DNA from 2 places in the Pseudomonas sp. PVC-3-1 genome. Region 2 is predicted to be linked to the other one. Evidence: riboswitches for the same ligand, from Rfam matches in the RefSeq annotation. Region 2 holds a riboswitch; the other holds the start of a gene.
The links. Region 2 has a riboswitch for cobalamin ahead of cobO (cob(I)yrinic acid a,c-diamide adenosyltransferase). Riboswitches for the same ligand answer to the same signal wherever they lie in the genome.

Region 1 (11,169 bases), 2.3 Mb from region 2:
TCCACCCTGGCGCGCGGCGTCGCCGACCTGCTGGATGGCGGGCGCTTCGTCACCCTGCCGCTGGGCGCCAGCGAGGAACGCATCGTCGGCACCCTCGACCTGGACGCGGCACTGGGTGAAGGCCGCGCGCAGTTCTCCCCCGGCGTGCTGGCCAACGCCCACGGCGGCGTGCTCTATGTGGATGAGGTGAACCTGCTGCCCGACCACCTCGTCGACCTGCTGCTCGACGTGGCTGCCAGCGGGGTCAACCTGATCGAACGCGACGGCCTGTCCCACAGCCACCCGGCGCGCTTCGTACTGATCGGCACGATGAACCCCGAGGAAGGCGAACTGCGCCCGCAACTGCTGGATCGCTTCGGCCTCAAGGTGCAACTGGCAGGTGCGCCCGCGCCGACCGAGCGCGCCGAAATCGTCCGCCGGCGGCTGGCCTTCGACGCCGATCCGCAGGCTTTCGTCATAAAGTGGCAAGGCGCGCAACAAGCGCTGCAACAACGCTGCAGCGACGCTCGCCGGCAACTCGCGGCGATTGCGCTGGATGACAGCGCCTTGAACGACATCGCCGAGCGCTGCCATGCCGCCGGTGTCGACGGCCTGCGCGCCGATCTGGTCTGGTTGCGCACCGCCCGCGCTCATGCGGCGTGGCGCGGGGCTGACGCCATCGAGGCGGAGGACATCGATGCGGTGGAACACTTCGCCCTCGCCCACCGCCGTCGCCATGCGCCGTCACCATCGGCAACGCCTCCGCAGTCCGCCTCCAGCCAATCGCAAGCGCCGTCCAACCCATCCAACGGCGAGGGCCAATGGGGCGAACTACCCGCGCAGCGCATCGCCATGGGCGAACGCCGGCAACTGACGGGCTGGCCAAAAAAGTCCTGAGCATCCGCCCGCACCCGGCCCCAGGCGCGGATGCCCACCCCCGACCCGGCCAGCTCGCCGGCGGCCGCAGCGGCGCCCGCCAACAGGGTACGCACGGCCGTATCGATTGGCCTGCCACGCTGCGCAATGGCCGCCCGCAAGACCGCGCAGACCTGGTGCTGCGCGCCCGCAGCCGCAAGCCCGGCGAGCTCTGGCTGGTGATAGTCGACGCCTCCGCCAGCACCCGTCGCCACGGCGCCCTCGCACAAGCCAAGGGCCTGCTCGCCGACACCTTCGAACAGGCCTATCGCCAACGCGCACGCCTCGCCGTGCTGCACGCCACCGGCGCACAAGCGCGCTGGTTGTGGCAGGGCCAGAAGGCCTCTGCGCAACTCCAGGACTGGCTGGAAGCGCTCGGTGCCGGCGGCGGCACTCCGCTGATCGAGGCACTTGAGCGAGCTCGGGAATGGCTGGACAAGCGCCAGCGACAGAAGCCAGGCGAGCACCAACGCCTGCTGATACTGACCGACGGCCGCCTGCGTGACTGGCCGGCGTTGCAGCCGATGGACTGCCCGACTGTGCTGGTGGATATCGAAGGTGGCGCGGTACGGCTTGGCCGCGCACAAAAACTGGCCGGCGAGCTGGGCGCAGAGTATCGGCGGATCGCTGAAATTTCCGGTTCCTATCGCTAAGAGCCCCTCACCCTTTTCCAGAGGAAGAGGGAACAGTCCTGCGCGCTCTGATCGACCAACGTTCGCCGGTTAGCGCCGATACATTGCCCACTCCGAACGGCCTCCTCTCCCTCTGGGAGAGGGCTGGGGAGAGGGCAATCTCGCAGCATCGCGATATTCGCCCTCAAGGCTCCCCATTGCGCCCATGCTGCAGGAACCCCGGTCGCTCGCTCAGCCGCTCGTAGTAGGCCGCCACAGCCGGTAGATCGGGGCGCTGCATGGGCGTCAGGTACCAGCGGTTCACCGACAGACCGAGCACAACATCGGCGAGACTGAAGCAGGCACCGGTGACGAAGGCGCCGGTGCGCTCCAATTGCCGGTCCAGCAGGGCCATGCAGTGATTCCACTGCGCCTCGCTCAGGGCGATGGCGGATTCGTCAGTGTGGCTGGGACTGTTGCGCACCCTGGCCATGAACACGTAGCGCCAGGCGCTGTTCAGTTCGGTGGCCTGCCAGCCCATCCACTGCTCCACCAGCGCGCGCTCGCGCACCGAGGTGGGCAGCAGTTCATCGAGCGGATACTGCGTGGCGAGGTAGCTGCAGATGGCATTGGACTCCCAGAGCACGAAGTCGCCGTCGACGAGCACCGGCACCATGGCGTTGGGGTTGAGTGCAATGAATTCCGCCGAGGCAGTCGAACGGAAACCCGTGCCCCAGTCTTCCCGTTCGTAGGACAGGTTCAGTTCGGCGCAGGTCCAGAGCACCTTGCGCACGTTGATCGATGAAGCGCGGCCGAGGATTCGCAGCATGGTGTCACTCCCTGTGATAACCGGGGCCCAGCATAGAGCCAGGTGCGTTGGCGGAGAAGAGACGTTACAGCCCCGTAGGAGCGAGCTTGCTCGCGAACCACTACGAAGCTGTGAACTCCCCGGAACAGGTCGCCCCACAGAGCCTTTGTCGTAGCTCAGTGGCATAAGCGCTGACGGCTCGGAGTAGGCCGATGGGTTTGCGAGCAAGCTCGCTCCTATAAAAGTCGGCCCGCCAAGGCAGCCCACAGCGACTCGACGCTGTCGAACTCCCGGTCCACTTTCGGCAGCGCCGGCCGCGCCAGGATCAGCACCGGCACACCACACTCGCGGGCGATTTGCAGCTTTGGCTCGGTGGCCTGGCTACCACTGTTCTTGCTGACCAGCACGTCGGTGCCCAGGCGGGTAAATAGCTCGCGCTCGCCCTCCAGGGTGAACGGCCCGCGCGCGCCGAGCACCTCGGCACGCGCGTTGCCAGGCAGGCTTTGCAGGCAGCGCACGGTCCAGTGCTGGTGGGCGGGAATCTCGTCCAGGTGCTCCAGCGGCTCGCGGCCCAGAGTGAACAGCGGACGGTGAAACGCCTTCAGTGCCTCGATCAGCGCCCCCCAATCGGCGACCTGCCGCCAATCGTCGCCCTCGCCCGCCTCCCAGCCGGGGCGGCGCAGCGCCCAGCACGGCACGCCGGCCAGTTGCGCAGCGCGGGCGGCGTTGGCGCTGATCTGCGCGGCGTAGGGATGGGTCGCGTCGAGCAACAGGTCGAAACCGCGTTCGCGGATGTAGTCCGCAAGGCCTTCGGCGCCGCCGTAACCACCGACGCGCACCTCGCAGGCCAGATCGTCCGGCACCTTGCCCAGGCCGGCGAGGCTGTAGAGATGCTGCGGCCCCAGGCGCCGCGCGATAGCCAGCGCTTCGCCGATACCGCCCAGTAGCAGGACTCGCTTCATCGAACCTCCAGCGCTTCGCCCACCAGGTTGCCCTGGCGGTCGATGGCGAAGACTTCCAGTTGTACTTCGGCGGGCACGATGCGCCGGGCGAAGGCCAGTGCGCGGGCGCAGACGGCGTCACCCAGAGCGATGCCCTCGGCGCGACAGAGCGCCAGCGCCTGCTGGCTGGTGTTGGCGTCGCGCATGCGTTGCTGCAGGTCCGCCGAGGCGCCGATGTCCGCCGCCCACTCGGCGAGCTGCGGCAGGTCGATGCTGGAGTGACGACTGTGCAAATCCATGTGGCCGGCGGCGAGCTTGCTGATCTTGCCGAAGCCGCCGCAGACGCTGAAACGCTCCACCGGCACCTTGCGCAGGTGCTTGAGCGCTGCACCGGCGAAGTCACCCATCTCGATCAGCGCGGTGTCGTCGAAACCGTAGCGACGGCGCATGGCGTCCTCGCTGGCGTTGCCGGTGCAGGCGGCGAGATGGCGGAAACCGTTGGCGCGGGCGACGTCGATGCCCTGCTGGATCGACGCGATATAGGCCGAGCAGGAGAACGGCCGGACGATGCCGGTAGTGCCGAGGATCGACAGGCCGCCGAGAATGCCCAGGCGCGGGTTCATGGTCTTGAGCGCCAGCTCGGCGCCGCCCTCGATATGGATGGTGACGTCGAAGCCACCGGCATAGCCGCACTCGGCCGCCAGCGCAGCGAGGTTACCCTGCATCATCTGCCGTGGAACGGGATTGATTGCCGGCTCGCCCACCGCGAGCACCAGCCCCGGCTTGGTGACGGTGCCGACGCCTTCTCCAGCGTAAAAACGCACGCCCGGCTCATTGCTCAAGGCGACGCGCGCAAAGACCAGCGCACCGTGGGTCACGTCCGGGTCGTCGCCGGCATCCTTCAGCGTACCGGCTTCGGCGCCGCCAACCGTGAGGCGGCAGAACTCCAGGCGCAGGGTCGCGCTGCGCTCTTTGGGCAGGCTGATCTGTGCGGCGTCCAGCGCTTCACCGGTCAGTAGCAGGCGCGCCGCCGCCAGGCTGGTGGCGGTGGCGCAACTGCCCGTGGTGTAGCCGCTGCGCAGCGGGCGAGGTTCTTCGGGCGTCTCGTCACGCATGGTCATTCAGCCTGGGGCTTGTGCACTTCCAGCAAGGTGATCGGCAACGCCGCGCGCCAGGTATCGAAACCGCCGAGCGGCTGGGCCTGGGACACCGACAGGCGAGTCAGCTCGCCGCCAAGGCGGGCGCGCCAGCTCAGCAGCATGGACTCGCTCTGCAGGGTGACGGCGTTGGCCACTAGTCGGCCGCCAGGCTTGAGTTGCTCCCAGCACTGCTCGAAGACACCGGGCAGGGTTACACCACCGCCGATGAAGATCGCATCCGGGCGCTCCAGTCCCTGCAATGCCTCCGGCGCAGCGCCGCAGACCAGTTGCAGCGCCGGCACACCGAGGGCGTCGCGGTTGAAACGGATATGTTCCTGGCGCCCGTCGTTGGCTTCGATGGCCAGCGTGCGACAGCTCGGATGTGCGCGCATCCACTCGATGCCAATGGAGCCGCAGCCGGCGCCGACATCCCAGAGGAGCTCGCCGGGCTTCGGTGCCAACCGTGCCAGGGTCACGGCGCGGACGTCGCGCTTGGTCAGTTGGCCGTCATGGCGGTAGGCGTCGTCCGGCAGGCCGATGGTCAGGGGCAGACGAACCGCGTCGACGCCGGCTACGCACTGCACAGCCACCAGGTTCAGTGCAGCCATCTCGCTCTGCGACCAGTCGCTGGCAAGCCCGTCGATACGCCGCTCCGCCTCACCGCCCAGGTGTTCCAGCACGCTGAGGCGACTCGCGCCGAATCCTCGTTCGCGCAGCAATGCGGCGATCGCCGCCGGGCTGCTGCCGTCGTTACTGAGGATCAGCAGCCTGGCGCCGTCGTGGATCTGCGCGTTGAGTGCGGCCAATGGGCGTGCCACCAGCGACAGCAGCGCGCAATCCTGCAACGCCCAGCCCAGGCGCGCCGCTGCGAGGGAGGCAGAGGACGGCGCGGAAAGCACGAGCATTTCCTCGGACGGAATCTGACGGGCCAGGCTAGCGCCGACGCCGAACCACATCGGGTCACCGCTGGCCAGCACGCAGGTCGGCTCACCGCGCCGGCGCATCACCGGTTCCAGGCTGAACGGGCTCGGCCAGGCCTGGCGATGAGCGCGCAGACAATGCGGCAGCAGCTCCAGCTGGCGTGGCGCGCCGATCACTTCGCTGGCGGCGAGCAGGGCGCGGCGCGCGGCCTTGCCGAGGCCGGCATAACCGTCCTCGCCGATGCCAACGATGGTCAGCCAGGGCGTCATGAAATTTCCTCGAAGGTGCGACGATCGATCCGACGGGCAGGCTTTTCCTGCCTTCGGGCAAAGCAGGCATAATACCCGCTTCGTCGGTGCTCGTAGGACGCTTCGCAATTGAACAGCGAAGCATCCGAGAGCCGAAGAGGGAACACGGTTGAACCGTGGCTGCCCCCGCAACTGTAAGCAGCGAGTCCGCGCAATCCGACAGCATGAAGCGCATTTTCATGCGGTCGATCAGGCCACTGGGCAACCGGGAAGGCCGCGCTGGATGAGGACCTGCCAGCCAGGAGACCTGCCGACGAAACCAGTCGCGCGTGCAGACATCGAGCGGGGTGTATCGGTGTCGTGAAGTCCCCTATGGGGGATTCGCAGGTCACCGCGACCCAGCCCTGGTGACCTCAGTGCCCGAATTCTCAGCTCCGCCCGTCCGTCCGCATGCCTGCCCCGGCCTGCTGCGCATCGTGGCCTCCCGCGATGGCGGCATCTGCCGCATCAAGCTGCCCTGTGGGCAACTCGACGCCAGCGCCGCGCGAGCCATCGCCCTGGCCGCCGAGCGCCATGCCGATGGCGTGCTGGAAGCGACCAATCGCGCCAACCTGCAGATTCGCGGCATACGCACCGGCACCGAACAGGCGCTGAGCAGGGAACTGCTCGCCGCCGGTCTCGGCCCGCGCGAACTGGCGGCGGACGATGTGCGCAACCTGCTGGTCAGCCCGGCGCTGGGCCTCGACGCCGCCACGACTTTCGATGCAGCTCCCCTGGCCGGCCAACTGCTCGATCTGCTGGAGCGCACACCGCGCTTCCACGGCCTGTCGCCCAAGTTCGGCATCCAGCTGGACGGCGGCGAAGCGCTGGCGATGCTGGAGCATCCCAACGATCTCTGGCTGTCGGCCATGTCCGGCGACGCGACGCCGCTGTTCGCCTTCGGCCTGGCCGGTTGTCCGCCGCAGCACGAAACGGTTGCCCCAGCCCTCGCCGCCGTGACAGCCGAGCAGGTACCGCTGCTGGTGGAAAGCCTGCTGCACCTGTTCCTCGATCTTGCCGGCGACGGCCAGACGCGCATGCGCCACCTGCGCGAGATGCTCCGCGATGAAGTGCTGCTGGAGCGCCTGCAGCAACGCCTGCCCTTCCAGTTGCACCTCGGGCCGGCTGTGGATAACTGGCGACGTCCTGCACCGCGGGCTTTCGGCCATCTCGGGATTCAGCCGCAGCGCCAGCCGGACCGCGCCATGGTCGGTGCGGGATTCATCCTCGGACGCCTCGACAGCACCCTACTGTTCGGCCTTGCCGATCTCGCCGAGCGATTCAGCGCCGGACAACTGCGTCTGACGCCGTGGCAAAGCCTGATCCTCCCCGATGTATCCCTGACCGACGCTCCCGTCGTACTCGCCGCGCTGGCCAACCTCGGCCTGGTGATCGATGCCGGTCAACCGCTCTCGCGCCTCGTCGCGTGCAGCGGCTCCAGCGGTTGCGCGCGCGGGCTGGCCGACACCAAGGCCGACGCCCTGCGCCTGGCCGAGCGCCTGCGTCACGCACCGCCGGCCGGCGTGCACCTGTGCGGCTGCCCGCGCTCCTGCGCCGCCGCCCACGTCGCCCCCTACACCCTGCTGGCCGTCGCCGACGGCCGCTATGACCTGTTCCGTCGCGCCGACGGCGTGGCCGGCTTTGGCCAGCCGCTGGCGCGCAACCTTCCCCTCGATGCCGCGGGCGACCTGCTCGCCGCACCCGGAGTTTCCACCGATGCTTGATTACATCCGCGACGGCCAGGCGATCTACCGCCAATCCTTCGCCACCATTCGCGCCGAGGCCGATCTCACCGGCATCCCCGCCGACCTGGAAAAGCTCGCCGTGCGGGTGATCCACGCCTGCGGCATGGTCGACGTCGTGCAGGACCTGCGTTTCTCCGCCGGCGCCGGGGCCATCGGCCGTGCGGCCCTGGCCGCTGGCGCGCCGATTCTCTGCGATGCGCGGATGGTCGCCGAGGGCATCACCCGCGCACGCCTGCCGGCACACAACGAGGTGATCTGCACCCTCAATGATCCGGACGTCCCGGAGCTCGCCCGCGAGCTGGGCAACACCCGCTCGGCGGTGGCGCTGGAGCACTGGCGCGAACACCTGGAAGGCAGCGTGGTGGTGATCGGCAATGCGCCGACTGCCCTCTTCTACCTGCTGGAAATGCTCGATGCCGGCGCACCGAAACCGGCGCTGATCCTTGGCTTCCCGGTGGGCTTCGTCGGCGCCATGGAATCCAAGGACGCCCTCGCCGCCGACAGCCGTGGCGTGCCCTACGTAATCGTGCGCGGACGCCGTGGCGGCAGCGCGATGGCCGCTGCGGCGGTGAACGCCCTGGCCACGGAGGTGGAGTGATGACCGGCCGCCTCATCGGCCTGGGCGTCGGCCCGGGCGACCCGGAACTGCTGACCCTCAAGGCCCTGCGCCTGCTGCGCGCCTCCCCGGTGATCGGCTACTTCGTGGCCAAGGCCAAGCACCACGCAGGCCAGGGCGGCAATGCCTTCGCCATCATCGAGCAGCACCTGCTCGATGAGCAGCAACGCCTGCCGCTGGTCTACCCGGTGACCACCGAGAAACTGGAGCCGCCGCTGACCTACGAAGGCGTGATCAGCGACTTCTATGACACCGCTGCCGAGCAGGTGGCGATGCACCTGGACGCCGGTCGCGACGTGGCAGTGATCTGCGAGGGCGACCCGTTCTTCTACGGCTCCTACATGTACCTGCACGACCGTCTTTCGCAGCGGTATGACACCGAAGTCGTACCCGGCGTCTGCTCAATGCTCGGCAGCGCAGCGGTGCTCGGCGTGCCGCTGGTGTATCGCAACCAGAGCCTGTCGGTACTCTCCGGCGTGCTGCCGGAAGACGAACTCAAGCGCCGCCTGGCCGACGCCGATGCGGCAGTGGTGATGAAGCTCGGCCGCAACTTCGACAAGGTCCGCCGCGTGCTCCGCGAGCTGGGCCGTGACGGCAGCGCCCACTACGTCGAACGCGCCACCATGCGCGAGCAGCGCATCGTGGCGTTGGACGACGTCGACCCGATGGCTTCGCCGTACTTCTCGATGATCGTCATTCCCGGCCAGCGGTGGAACGGCTGATGCGCCCTGCCATTGTCATCCTCGGCCAGGGCGCGCTGGCCACCGCGCGACGCCTGCAGGACGTTTATCCACAGGCACGCGTATTGGGTCTGAAAGACCGCGTCGAAGGCGCCGATGAGTCCTACGCTAATTTCGGCGATACCCTGCGCCAGCTCTACCGCGACGACACCTCGATTATCGCCCTGTGCGCCGCCGGCATCGTCATCCGCACCCTCGCACCCCTGCTCAGCGAGAAGGGCGCGGAGCCGCCGGTGCTGGCCGTGGCCGAAGACGGCAGCGCCGTGGTGCCGCTACTCGGCGGACTCGGCGGGGTGAACCGCATGGCCCGCGAGATGGGCGCCGCGCTGGATGTGGCGCCCGCCATCACCACCAGCGGCGAGTTGCGTTTCGGCGCCTGCCTGCTCGACCCGCCGCCGGGCTATGCGCTGGCGGACATCGAACAGGGCAAGCGCTTCGTCTCCGACCTGCTGGGCGGCGATACTCTGCGCATCGAGGGCGATGCGCCCTGGCTGGACGAGCTGGACCTGCCGCTGGCTGACGACGCCGCGCATACCCTGCGTATCGATGCCCGCGCCGAGGGCATCGCGCAGAACGAGCTGCGCATCCATCCGCGCATCGTCCTCGCCCACGTCACGCTGGTGGACTCGCAACTGCCCGAGCGCATCCGCCAGGGCCTGGCACAGGCCGGCCTGGCCGAAGCGTCGCTGGCCGCCGTGGTCGCGCCACGCTGCCGCATGGCCGATCCGGCGCTGGCCATTGCTGCCGCAGAGCTGAATGTTCCGCTGCGCTTCGTCGAGCAGGACGCGACGCTGCCGCCGGAAGTGCTGCACGGCGACTCCTTCCATCTGCACCGCGCCGCCACCCCGCTAGAAGCCCAGCGCATCGGCCAGCCGCGTGGGCGGCTCAGCGTCATCGGCCTGGGCCCCGGCGCCAGCGACTTCATGATCCCGGCAGTGCGCCGCGCGCTGGACGAAGCCCAGGACCTGCTCGGCTACGAAACCTACGTGAAGATGGCCGAGCCGCTGCGCGACGACCAGGTGCGCTACTGCACCGACAATCGCGAGGAAATGCAGCGCGCCCGCCACGCCCTCGAACTGGCTGCCAGTGGTCGGCGGGTGGTGGTGATTTCCTCCGGCGATCCCGGCGTGTTCGCCATGGCCGCTGCGGTGATGGAGGCCCTGCACGAAAGCAGCGATCCGCACTGGCATGGCGTGGAGCTCGAGGTACTACCGGGGGTGTCCGCTGCGCTGGCCGCTGCGGCCAAGGCCGGGGCACCGCTGGGACATGACTTCTGTCTGATTTCCCTGTCGGACAACCTCAAGCCCTGGGAAACCATCGAGACGCGCCTCGACCATGCTGGCGCCGCCGACCTGGCCATGGCCTTCTACAACCCGATCTCCATGGCGCGGCCATGGCAACTGGGCCGGGCACTGGAAATCGTCCGTCGCCACCGCACACCGGAAACCCTGGTGGTGCTCGGCCGCGACATCGGTCGCCCGGCGGAAGCACTGCGCGTCGTCACCCTGGGCGAACTGGTACCGGAGATGGTCGACATGCGCACCCTGGTGATCATCGGCTCGTCCCTGACCCGGCGCTTCCCCCGTGCCGGTGGTGGCGACTGGGTCTACACGCCGCGCTGGTACCGCTGAGGAAAGGCACGAGGCCTATTTGTAGGAGCGAGCTTGCTCGCGAACAGATTTCCCGGCAGCTCCGGTGCCGAGCAGTTCGCGAGCAAGCTCGCTCCTACAGGAAACACCGGAGCCTCAGACATATCTTGCAAATGGCCATCGCCTTGTTGAAAATGCGATAAATTATCATTTGCAACCTTCGCGCGCCCATGTCCTCGACCTTCGACGTCCAGTCGCTCTACAGTGACCATCACGGCTGGCTGCACAACTGGCTTCGCGGCCGGCTGGGCAATGCCGCCGATGCCGCCGACCTGGCCCAGGACACCTTCCTGCGCGTACTGCTCAGACCCGAGCGCAGCGAACTGCACACACCGCGCGCATTCCTGCGCACCGTTGCCCGCGGCCTGGTCATCGATCACTGGCGACGCCAGGAGCTGGAGCGCGCCTACCTCGACTCCATCGCCCATCTGCCGGAAGGGCAAGTGCCCTCAGCGGAAGACCGGCACAACATCCTGCAACTGCTGGAAAACATCGCCCGCCTGCTCGACGGCCTCAAGCCGAAGGTACGCAGCGCCTTCCTGCTGGCCCAGTGCGAAGGCATGCCCCACGCGCGAATCGCGGAGGAATTGGGCGTCTCGGTACGCTCGGTGGAGCGCTACATCGCCGAAGCGTTGTTCCACTGCTACCAGCTACGGTACGCCGAGTGAGCGGCGCCAGTGCCACGCCCGACCCACGGGTGGTGAAACAGGCCATCCAGTGGACCCTGCGCCTGAACGGCACTGCCGACCCCGAACTGCTCAGCGCCTGCGAGCACTGGCGCCAGGCCAGCCCGGAGCACGAAACCGCCTGGCTGCGGG
Region 2 (11,169 bases):
CGCTTCGCTGCAACGCTGGACGCTTCAGCTGCTTGGTGCACTGGCCCTGATGTTGGGGCTGAGCAGCCCGGCGCTGGCCGACCGGGTGATTCCCTCGGGGATGATGGTGGGCTTCGTCGACAGTGCGGTGTATCCGGTGATCACCCTGAAACGACCGAAGCCGAGCCTGCTACGCCAGGTCATCACCATTGGTCTGTATGAAAAGACCATCAGCTATCCGCTGTCGGTCTCCATCCGCATCCGCGACGAGAACAACCGTTTCATGGTCTACGGCATGCTGCCGAAAATCAGCGGCAAGTTCGTCGGCATCAAGATGGGCCTGGATAGTCGCATCAGCCAGATATGGGTGATGACCGAAGCCGAAGCGACCGAGTACGTGACCCGCCCGGACACCCTGTTCCCGCCAAGCTGATGGCGATTGCCGTTCAACCGACAGCCTGCTGATGGCTCTGCCCGCACCACTCGTGCGGGCGGGCAGCCGGAAGCGACCGGGATCGGCTATCATGTACGCCGTTTCGAACCTTTCAGAACCGGTCTCCCCATGACGTCCTCTCAACAGCCGCCCCGCGACGACAGCGCCGACAACGCGCAGGAACAACCCAAACTCTCCCTGGCCGAGCTGGCCAAGGCCGCACTTGCCGCGCAGCAGCAGGCGAAAACCGCCTACCAGCATCGCAAGCCTCACGACCAGGCCGAGTACCGTCCGCCGCACCCGCGCGGCTCGCGTCGCTCCATGGGCAAGCGCTGATACAACCTCTCGTCCGAAACACTGTCAGCCAGCGCTCTTGCGGGTGCGCTGGCTGAACTGCGGCGGCCGGCATCGGTCGTATCCGCATCGGCCTTGCCACGCTGGCTGGCCATTTCCCGCTCTCGCGAACCCGTCACGGAATGACACCTGCACCGCCCTGCGCTTTGGCAGGAGCGCGCCTCGCGTCCAAGGAGAATCCATGAAAGTCCTCGTTCCTGTCCTTTCCCTGCTGGCGCTTGCCGGCTGCATCACCATGACCGGCAATTACGAAGTCAGTGCCCATGACGAGTCCGGCAAAGCCCTGAGCAATGGCAAGTTCCTTGCCCATGGCAGCGGTATCTACACCGTGCGCAACTCGCTCTGCTCGGTCTACCCGAAGGCCATCGTCACCATCAAGGACGTGGAGACGGATCAGGAGCTGGAGGGCGAAAGCCCCTACCACTGCCGCTGAGCAGACTTACTGGGCGGGCGGCGTGAACTTCTGCTGCTGCCCTTGCTGCAACGTCCACTCCACTACCTGCGCGGACAATTGATCGGCGGCCTTGCCGAAGGCGCTGACCACTTCGGGCACCTGCTTGCCATCCACCGGCTGGCTGACCTCGAAGGTGCGCGAGGCGACGATGCGCTGGCCGAGGGTGCGCACCAGGCGAGCGTCGTAGCGGATGTGGATCACCGGCCTGCCGTTCTGGTACTCGCTCTGGAAGGCGCGCAGCTCGCCGGTCAGGTCGAGGTCGGCCTGCAGGCTGGCTTCGTCGCTGCTCAGGGCGCGGATGCTGCCGTTGGCGGTGAAGGCGTCGAGCAGGCGATCCCGCAGCAGGCCCGGTGCGCGGTTGCTCCAGCGTGCACCCTGGTAACTGCTCAGTTGGTTGCTCTGCGGGACCACGGCGATGCGGTTGCTGTCCAGCGCCAGGCTGGCGGTAGGCGCACTGATGCGCAGCGACCAGTTCACCGCCGCGCTGCTGCGCGCAGGTTGCTGGGTGGCCGGCAGCAGATAGAAGTCCGGGCTCTCCGCTTGCGGGAGGATCGAGCAGGCGCCCAGCAGGCTGACCAGGGCGGCGGCGCCGAGCAGGCGGGGAAGGGCAGTCATGGCTGGAACTCCTTGTTGCGCTCGCGGCCGAGCAGGTAGCCGGTGGGGTTTTCCTGCAGGCGGCGGGTGACGCCGCGCAGGTCTTCCAGGGTGGAGCGCAGTTCGCGGATTGCCGGGCCGATCTCACCCAGGCCGTTGAGGCCGCCGTTCACCGAGTCGTAGTTGCTGTTCAGCAGTTGATCCACACGCTCGCTGCTGCTGCGCAGAGAGGCGAGGGTCTTCTGTGCGTCGTCCATGATGATCTGGCCCTTGCCGCCCAGGGTCTGGTTGGCGCGTTCCAGCAACTGGCTGGCGTTGGCCAGGGTGATACGTGCCTGCTCGCTGGCGGCGGCCAGTTCCTGCACGGTACGGCGAATGTCCCCGCGCTGCTCGGCGACCACGCCGGTGGCCTGGTCGATGTGGTCCAGGGTGCGGCTGATGCGGTCGACGTTCTCCTGGGAGAACATGCGGTTCACGTTGTTGATCAGGTTGTTGATGTTGGTGGCGATGTCCTCGCCGTTGGCCAGCAGCTTGGCGAAGGGTGAAGGAATGGTCTTGATCACCGGCACTTCACCGTCCTTGCTGGCCAGCGGCGGGCTGTCCTGGGCGGCGCTGGAGAGCTGGATGATGGCCTGGCCGGTGACGCCGGTGAGGGCCAGCTTGGCGCGCGTGTCTTCGCGGATCGGCGTGCTGTCGAAGACGCGGATGCGCGCGCGGACCTTGCGCGGGTCGTTCGGGTCCAGGCGCAGGGATACCACGTCACCCACGCGGATACCGCTGTACTGCACGGTGCCGCCTTCGGACAGGCCGGTCACTGCCTCGTTGAAGATCACGTCGTAGACCTTGTACTTCTGGTCGTTGCTCGACTGCGCCAGCCACAGGGCGAAGAGCAGCGCGCCGATCGACACGACGAGGGTGAACAGGCCGATCAGCACGTGATGGGCACGGGTTTCCATTTTAGTTTTCCTCCCGCAGGTGTTCGGTGGCCTGCAGCGCGGCACGGCCACGCGGGCCGTGGAAATAGTCCTGAACCCAGGCGTCGTCGGTCTGGGCGACCTGGTCCAGCGGGCCGACCACCAGCACGCGCTTCTGCGAGAGCACGGCGACGCGGTCGCAGATGGTGTAGAGGGTGTCCAGGTCGTGTGTGACCAGGAACACGGTGAGGCCGAAGGCGTCGCGCAGGGTCAGGATGAGTTGGTCGAAGGCGGCCGCGCCGATGGGGTCGAGGCCGGCGGTGGGTTCGTCGAGGAACAGGATGTCCGGGTCCAGCGCCAGGGCGCGGGCCAGGGCGGCGCGCTTGACCATGCCGCCAGACAGTTCCGAGGGATATTTGGCCCCCGCGTCCGGCGGCAGGCCGGCGAGGGAGATTTTAACCTTGGCGATGAACTCGGCATCGCTGCGCGACAGCCTGGCGTGTTCAATCAGCGGCAGGCAGATGTTCTCGCTCACCGTCAGCGAGGAGAACAGCGCGCCATTCTGGAACAGTACGCCGAAGCGTCTTTCCAGTTTCGAGCGCTCCAGCGGCGGCAGTGCCGGCAGGTTCTGCCCGAAGACATGCACGCTGCCTTCGCTGGGCTGGCGCAGGCCGATGATGCTGCGCAGCAGCACCGATTTGCCGGTGCCCGAGCCGCCGACCACGCCGAGGATTTCGCCCTTCATCACGTCGAGGTCCAGGTGCTCGTGCACCGCGTGGGTGCCGAAGCGGTTGGCCAGGTCGCGGACGACGATGATCGGTTCGCTCACCAGCCCATCTCCATGAAGAACAGCGCGAACATCGCATCCAGCAGGATCACCACGAAGATCGACTGGACCACGCTGGAGGTCGTGTGTTCGCCCACCGACTGCGCGCTGCCGCTGACTCGGAAGCCTTCCAGGCAGCCGATCACAGCGATGATGAAGGCGAACACCGGGGCTTTGACGATGCCCACCAGGAAGTGCTGCACGGCGATATCGTTCTGCAGCATGTAGAGGAACATGCGTGGCGAGATGTCCAGGCTCAGGGCGCAGACCACGCCGCCGCCGAAGATGCCGGAGATCATCGCCAGGAAGGTCAGCATCGGCAGGGTCAGCAGCAGCGCCAGCACCCGTGGCAGCACCAGCAGTTCCACCGGGTCGAGGCCCAGGGCCTGGATGGCGTCGATCTCCTGGTTGGCCTTCATCGAGCCGATCTGTGCGGTGAAGGCGCTGGCGGTGCGACCGGCGAGCAGGATCGCGGTGAGCAGCACGCCGAATTCGCGCAGGAAGGAGAAGCCCACCAGGTCGACCGTGTAGATCTGCGCGCCGAACTTCTGCAGCACGGTGGCGCCGAGGAAGGCCACCACCGCGCCGACCATGAAGGTCAGCAGGGCGACGATGGGCACGGCATCCAGCCCGGTCTCCTCCATGTGCGCGGCCAGCGAGGTCATGCGCCAGCGGCGTGGGCGCAGCAGGTTGCGCACCAGCGTCTGCAGGGTCAGACCGATGAAGCCGAGCAGGCCGATCAGGTGGTCCTTGAAGGTGACCGAGGCGATGCCGATGCGCTCCAGTACATCGACCAGTGCGTTGCCCGGAGGGGGCGCCTTTTCGTCGAGGCGGCACTGGGTGATCGCGCTGCCCACGGTGCGCAGCAGCGCCTGGCGTTCGGCGGGCAGATTGCGGGCGATCTGCTCCAGCTGGCTCATGCGGGCGCCGCCGATGATCTCGGCGAGCAGGGCGGCACCGGCGGTATCCAGCGCGCCGAGGCCGGCGAAATCCAGCTGGGCGGGCGATTCGGCGCTGCGCTGGGCAGCCACCTGGGCTTCCAGCGTAGAGAAATGCGCGAGCGTCCAGTCTCCGCTGACGTGCATCAGCGGTGGGCTGGCGGTGGTGTCGAGCTGAAGCTGGCCGGGCTGGGCAGTCGTCATCATGACTCGCATTCTAGCGAAGTTACGCGTCGCGACCACTTGACTTGTGTGACGCTTTGTAGAGCCTTTGCGGCGGATACGGCGGGCCTCGGCGACATCCTGTTCAATTGACGCCCCAGCTCGCCAGCCACTAAGCTGCGCGCCTGCTTCAGGTGCTCTCGGCGCGAGCCGCGAGTGAAACAGGGAAGCCGGTGAAGTCGATGCGCAATCGACCATTCCGGCGCTGCCCCCGCAACGGTAAGCGAGCTTCGAGCCGCAAACAGCCACTGTGCCACCGGCATGGGAAGGCGCGGTTCCTTCGGAAACCCAGATGTTTCCACTCGCAAGCCCGGAGACCGGCCTGCTGCATCGCATGGCATCGCGGGAGGCGCTGCCGACGTCGGCGCCATGCGCCGCGCGTTGCCGTCCTCCGTCTGCCCCGACTGGTTAGTGCCGCGCGGGTGAGAGCGGCGGAGAATCCTTCAGGTGAACCCCCTATTCCCTAGGTCGACAGCCTTCGTGCTGGCCGGCCTCTGCCGCATGGCGCCCGCGCGCGCCAGCGGCGAATCCCTGCCCATTCCATCCCTGGTTGGCTGCCACCTGGCCGGCAGCCTCACGCCCGTGCAAATCCTTTCAGGAGCAACCTGCCATGACTGAATCCGTCGAAAAGGACGAGCGCCATCGCTCGCGCATGCAGCGCAAGAAGGCGGTGATCGACGAGAAGATCGCCCAGGCCCAGGGCGAACGCGGCGTATTCCTGGTCAACAGCGGCAACGGCAAGGGCAAGAGCAGCTCGGCTTTCGGCATGGTCGCTCGCGCGCTCGGTCACGGTATGAAGGTGGGCGTCGTGCAGTTCATCAAGGGGGCTGCGACCACCGGCGAAGAGGCATTCTTCCGTCGTTTCCCCGAGGAAGTCAGCTTCCATGTGATGGGCGAAGGCTTCACCTGGGAAACCCAGGACCGCCAGCGCGACATCGCCAAGGCACAGGCCGCCTGGAACGTGGCGCGGCAACTGCTGAACGACCCGCAAGTCGGCCTGGTGGTGCTGGACGAAGTGAACATTGCCCTCAAGCACGGCTACCTGGAACTGGACGCTGTGCTGGCCGACATCGCCGCGCGCCCGCCGATGCAGCATGTGGTCGCCACTGGGCGCGGCGTGCAGCCGGAGATGGTCGAGGCCGCCGATACCGTGACCGAAATGGGCCTGGTGAAACATGCCTTCAAGGCAGGGATCAAGGCGCAGAAAGGGGTGGAGTTCTGATGGTCTGGGGCTTCCCTCACCCTAACCCTCTCCCGGGGGAAGAGGGGACCGTTCGGTGTTTGGAAAAGCGTTGGCGCTCGCCGGCAGGCTCTGCTGCCTCGGCTGACCGCGGCGCGACTGTTGATCGACGAAAAGCCATCCCACAGGACACACCCAACTGCTCCCTCTTCCTCTGGGAGAGGGCTGGGGTAAGGGGCTCTCTGCCCGTGCCGGGGAGTGCGACTGATGCGTGATGCGCGCCAATGCCCCGCGCTGCTGATCGCTGCGCCCGCTTCTGGCCAAGGCAAGACCACCGTGACCGCCGCCCTGGCGCGCCTGCACACGCGCCTCGGGCGCAAGGTGCGGGTGTTCAAGTGCGGCCCGGATTTCCTCGACCCGATGATCCTCGCCCGTGCCAGTGACGCGCCGGTCTACCAGCTGGACCTGTGGATGGTCGGCGAGGGCGAAAGCCGCCGCCTGCTCTGGGAAGCGGCCGGCGAGGCTGACCTGATCCTCATCGAGGGCGTGATGGGCCTGTTCGACGGCTCGCCCTCGGCCGCTGATCTCGCACGGCGATTCAACGTGCCGGTGATGGCGGTGATCAATGGCCAGTCCATGGCCCAGACCTTCGGCGCCATGGCCGTCGGCATGGCTACTTATCAGAGCGACTTGCCGTTCTCCGGCGTGCTCGCCAACCGCATCGGCAGCCAGCGCCACCGTGACCTGGTGCGTGACAGCCTGCCAGAATGGATTCGCTGGTACGGCGCGTTGCCGCGCGATACCGAAGTGGAGCTGCCCAGCCGACACCTCGGCCTGGTGCAGGCTGGCGAGCTGGCTGACCTCGATGCCCGCCTGGACGCCGCCGCTGATGCCCTGGCGGCCAGCGCCAGTACCGAGCTGCCGCTGCCGGTGAGCTTTGCTGCGCCCGAACCGCGCAGCGAGTCTTCCCGCCTCGACGGCGTGCGCATCGGCGTGGCGCGGGACAACGCCTTCGCCTTCCTTTATCAGGCCAACCTCGACCTGCTGCGCGAGCTGGGCGCCGAGCTGGTGTTCTTCTCGCCGTTGCGTGACGGAGCGCTGCCGGAAGTGGACAGCCTCTACCTGCCCGGCGGCTATCCGGAACTGCACCTGCAGGCGCTGGCGGAGAACCGCGCCATGGCCCTGGCCATCCACGCGCACCACGAGATGGGCAAGCCGATCCTCGCCGAGTGCGGCGGCATGCTCTATCTGCTCGATGCGCTGACCGACGCAGCCGGCGAGCGCGCAGAACTGCTCGGTCTGCTGCCGGGTGAAGCGCGCATGCAGAAGCGCCTCGCCGCGCTGGCGCTGCAGGCCGTGACGCTGCCCGAAGGCATTCTGCGCGGGCACACCTTCCATCATTCGTTGCTGGACAGCAGCGCGGAGCCGCTGGCCCGTGGCGTCTGCCCCAACGACAAGCCGGTGGCCGAAGCGGTGTTCCGCCGCGGCCGGCTCACCGCGTCCTATATCCACTTCTACCTGCCGTCCGATCCGGACGCCGCGGCCGCACTCTTCAGACCATGACCGAGCATGCCTACAGCCCAGAAGAGCGCGCCGCGCTCTACCGCGCCATTGCCGAGCGCCGCGACATGCGCCACTTCAGCGCTGGAGAGGTGTCGCCTGAGTTGCTCGCGCGCCTGCTGGAAGCGGCGCACCAGGCACCCAGCGTCGGGTTGATGCAGCCGTGGCGCTTCGTCCGCGTGACCGCGCGGGAGCTGCGCCAGTCGATCCATGCTCTGGTGGAGGAGGAACGCGTGCGTACCGCCGAGGCGCTGGGCGAGCGTTCCGACGAGTTCATGCGGCTGAAGGTCGAGGGCGTGCTCGACTGCGCCGAAGTGCTGGTGGCCGCCTTGATGGATGGCCGCGAGGCGCATGTGTTCGGCCGTCGTACCTTGCCGAACATGGACCTCGCCTCGCTGTCCTGCGCGATCCAGAACCTCTGGCTCGCCTCCCGCGCCGAAGGCCTCGGCATGGGCTGGGTATCCCTGTTCGATCCTGCCGCGTTGGGCGAGCTGTTGGGCTTGCCGGCAGGAGCCGAGGCCGTGGCGGTGATCTGCCTTGGTCCGGTCAGCGAGTTCTATCCCGCGCCGATGCTGGCGCTCGAAGGCTGGCGTCAACCGCGCGCGCTCAGCGAGCTGTTGTACGAGAACCACTGGGGAGAACAGCCATGAGCCTGGCCCTGCTGAGCGTCCTCGGCGTAGCGCTGGATTCCCTGCTGGGCGAGCCGAAACGCTGGCACCCGCTGGTGGCTTTCGGGCGCCTGGCGGACCGGCTGGAGCGGCGCTTCAATCGTTCCCGAGTTCCGGAGCGCCCTCTCCCTTACCCTCTCCCTGAAGGGAGAGGGGACTGTTCAGTTTCAGGCGAAACGACGAGCAGGTCGGCAACTCCAATTTGCTCCCTCTCCCTTCAGGGAGAGGGCTGGGGAGAGGGTGTATCTGCGAGCGCCATTAGTCCCAGGAATGACACCCCCGGCCTCGCCTGGCGCAGCCATGGCGTCACCGCCTGGATCATCGCAGTCATCCCGCTGACCCTGGTCGCGCTGCTACTCAGCTTGCTGCCCTATGTCGGATGGATGGTGCAGGCGCTCGCGTTGTACTCCGCGCTGGGCCTGCGCAGCCTGGGCGAACACGCCGAACCGGTGGCGCTGGCCTTGCGCGCCGGTGACCTCAACGAAGCCCGGCTGCGCGTGGGCTACATGGTCAGCCGCGAAACCGCCGAGCTGGACGAGACCGCTGTGGCTCGCGCCGCCACCGAATCGGTGCTGGAGAACGGCAGCGATGCGGTGTACGCCGCGCTGTTCTGGTTCGCCGTGGCCGGCGCGCCGGGCGTGGTGCTCTATCGCCTGAGCAACACCCTCGACGCCATGTGGGGCTACCGCAACGCGCGCTTCGAGCGCTTCGGCTGGGCGGCGGCGAAGATCGACGACGTGCTCAACTACATTCCGGCGCGGCTGGTGGCCTTCACCTACGCGCTGCTCGGCCATACCCGGCTTGCCTTGCGTTGCTGGCGCACGCAGGCGCCGCAGTGGGACAGTCCCAACGCCGGCCCCGTGATGGCCGCCGGCGCGGGTGCGCTGGGCGTGTCGCTCGGTGGCTGCGCCCGCTACCACGGCGAACTGCACGAACGCCCGCAGCTGGGCGAAGGCCCAGCGCCCACCGCCGTGGACATCTGGCGCGCGCTGGCCCTGGTGCGCCAGGGGGTGTTGTTATGGTTGGTGATCATCCTGATTCTGGGAGTGCTCTGATGCTCGAACATGGCGGCCGGTTGCGCAAAGCGGCGCAGCAGTACGGTATTCCGCTCGCCGAATGGCTGGACCTGTCCACCGGTATATCGCCCTGGTCCTGGGCTCTGCCCAGCGTGCCGGCGACGGCCTGGATGCGCTTGCCGGAGGACGGCGACGGCCTGGAAGCTGCCGCACGCCGCTACTACGGCGCCGAGAAGCTGCTGGCGCTGCCCGGCAGCCAGGCGGCGATCCAGTTGCTGCCGCGCTTGCGCAGGCCGGGCAAGGTCGGTGTGATCTCGCCTTGCTATGCCGAGCATGCGGAATCCTGGCGCGCTGCCGGGCACATCCTGCGCGAGGTCAGTGACCAGGAGGTGCCCCATCACCTGGAGCGCTTCGACGTGCTGGTGGTGGTCAACCCGAACAACCCCACCGGCCGGCGCATCGAGGCCGGCGTTTTGCTGGAATGGCATGCGCGCCTGCAGGAACGCGGCGGCTGGCTGGTGGTGGATGAAGCCTTCATGGACTGCACACCCGAGCACAGCCTGGCGCCCAGTTGCGCTAGCCGGCCGGGGCTGATCGTGCTGCGCTCCTTCGGCAAGTTCTTCGGCCTGGCCGGCGCGCGCCTGGGCTTCGCCTTCGCCGAACCGCGCCTGCTGGAAAGCCTGGCGAAACTGCTCGGCCCCTGGGCGGTGAGCGGCCCGACGCGCTGGGTCGCGCAGGCGGTCCTGGGCGAGTTCCAGGAGCAGATTCAGCGGCGACGCGATCTTCACGAGGCCAGCCGGCATCTGGCCGGGCTGCTGGGTGAACACGGTTTCGCCCCGCAGGGCGGCACAGCATTGTTCCAGTGGGTGGTTTCCATGCGCGCCCACGCGCTGCGCGATCACCTGGCGCGGCAGGGAATCCTCGTGCGCCTGTTCGAGACGCCCAACAGCCTGCGTTTCGGCCTGCCGCCGGATGAAAAGGGCTGGGAACGCCTGGAGCATGGCCTGCGCACCTTCAACCAGATGGAGAGCCTGCGTTGAGCACGTTGATGGTGCAGGGCACCACCTCGGATGCCGGCAAAAGTACGCTGGTGACCGCGCTGTGTCGCTGGCTGCGCCGACAGGGCGTGGCGGTGGCGCCGTTCAAGCCGCAGAACATGGCGCTCAACAGTGCGGTCACCGCCGACGGCGGCGAGATCGGCCGCGCCCAGGCGGTACAGGCGCAAGCCTGCCACCTGGCGCCGCACACCGACATGAACCCGGTGCTGCTCAAGCCCAACAGCGACACCGGCGCCCAGGTAATCATCCACGGCCGTGCGGTGACCAGCATGAATGCCGTGGCCTACCACGACTACAAACGCGTTGCGATGCAGGCGGTGCTCGAATCCCACCAGCGTCTTTGCGCGCAGTACCCGGTGGTGATGGTGGAAGGCGCGGGGTCGCCGGCGGAGATCAATCTGCGCGCCAACGACATCGCCAACATGGGCTTCGCCGAGGCGGTGGATTGCCCGGTGATCCTGATTGCCGACATCGATCGCGGCGGCGTATTCGCCCACCTTGTCGGTACCCTGGAGCTGCTCTCCGAAAGTGAGCGGGCGCGGGTGAAGGGCTTCGTGATCAATCGATTCCGCGGTGACATTGCGCTGCTGCAGAACGGCCTCGACTGGCTGGAAGAACGCACCGGCGTGCCGGTGCTCGGCGTGCTGCCATACCTGATGGACTTCCACCTGGAAGCCGAGGACGCCATCGACACCCGCCAGGCCGCCAAGACCGGCGAGCGCCTGCGCGTGGTGGTGCCGGTGCTACCACGTATCAGCAACCACACCGACTTCGATCCGTTGCGCCTGCACCCGCAGGTGGAACTGACCTTCGTCGGCCCCGGCCAACCTATCCCGCCGGCGGACCTGATTATCCTGCCTGGCTCCAAGAGCGTGCGACCGGACCTGGCCTTCCTCCGCGCCCAGGGCTGGGAGGAAGCGATCCGCCGTCACCTGCGCTATGGCGGCAAGCTGCTCGGCATCTGCGGCGGCTT

Region 1: it holds a riboswitch for cobalamin, as region 2 does, so the genes downstream of both, cobG (precorrin-3B synthase) here and cobO (cob(I)yrinic acid a,c-diamide adenosyltransferase) in region 2, are expected to answer to the same signal.

What each region holds. Positions count from the first base shown of each region.
Region 1 is NZ_CM172023.1:265,007-276,175, forward strand. It holds gene AC2T4A_RS01285 (magnesium chelatase ATPase subunit I) at 1-876, shown strand, start outside; gene AC2T4A_RS01290 (vWA domain-containing protein) at 801-1,547, shown strand; gene AC2T4A_RS01295 (glutathione S-transferase family protein) at 1,711-2,334, opposite strand; gene AC2T4A_RS01300 (cobalt-precorrin-6A reductase) at 2,550-3,275, opposite strand; gene AC2T4A_RS01305 (cobalt-precorrin-5B (C(1))-methyltransferase) at 3,272-4,369, opposite strand; gene cbiE (precorrin-6y C5,15-methyltransferase (decarboxylating) subunit CbiE) at 4,372-5,583, opposite strand; cobalamin riboswitch at 5,651-5,891, shown strand; gene cobG (precorrin-3B synthase) at 5,970-7,325, shown strand; gene AC2T4A_RS01320 (precorrin-8X methylmutase) at 7,318-7,944, shown strand; gene AC2T4A_RS01325 (precorrin-2 C(20)-methyltransferase) at 7,944-8,684, shown strand; gene cobJ (precorrin-3B C(17)-methyltransferase) at 8,684-10,333, shown strand; gene AC2T4A_RS01335 (sigma-70 family RNA polymerase sigma factor) at 10,522-11,019, shown strand; gene AC2T4A_RS01340 (FecR domain-containing protein) at 11,016-11,169, shown strand, end outside.
Region 2 is NZ_CM172023.1:2,588,853-2,600,021, forward strand. It holds gene AC2T4A_RS12085 (hypothetical protein) at 1-412, shown strand, start outside; gene AC2T4A_RS12090 (hypothetical protein) at 542-748, shown strand; gene AC2T4A_RS12095 (hypothetical protein) at 948-1,199, shown strand; gene AC2T4A_RS12100 (ABC-type transport auxiliary lipoprotein family protein) at 1,206-1,835, opposite strand; gene AC2T4A_RS12105 (MlaD family protein) at 1,832-2,770, opposite strand; gene AC2T4A_RS12110 (ABC transporter ATP-binding protein) at 2,772-3,557, opposite strand; gene AC2T4A_RS12115 (ABC transporter permease) at 3,554-4,699, opposite strand; cobalamin riboswitch at 4,830-5,054, shown strand; gene cobO (cob(I)yrinic acid a,c-diamide adenosyltransferase) at 5,325-5,936, shown strand; gene AC2T4A_RS12125 (cobyrinic acid a,c-diamide synthase CobB) at 6,162-7,457, shown strand; gene bluB (5,6-dimethylbenzimidazole synthase) at 7,454-8,104, shown strand; partial or broken gene AC2T4A_RS12135 (cobalamin biosynthesis protein) at 8,101-8,232, shown strand; partial or broken gene cbiB (adenosylcobinamide-phosphate synthase CbiB) at 8,338-9,177, shown strand; gene cobD (threonine-phosphate decarboxylase CobD) at 9,177-10,178, shown strand; gene AC2T4A_RS12150 (cobyric acid synthase) at 10,187-11,169, shown strand, end outside.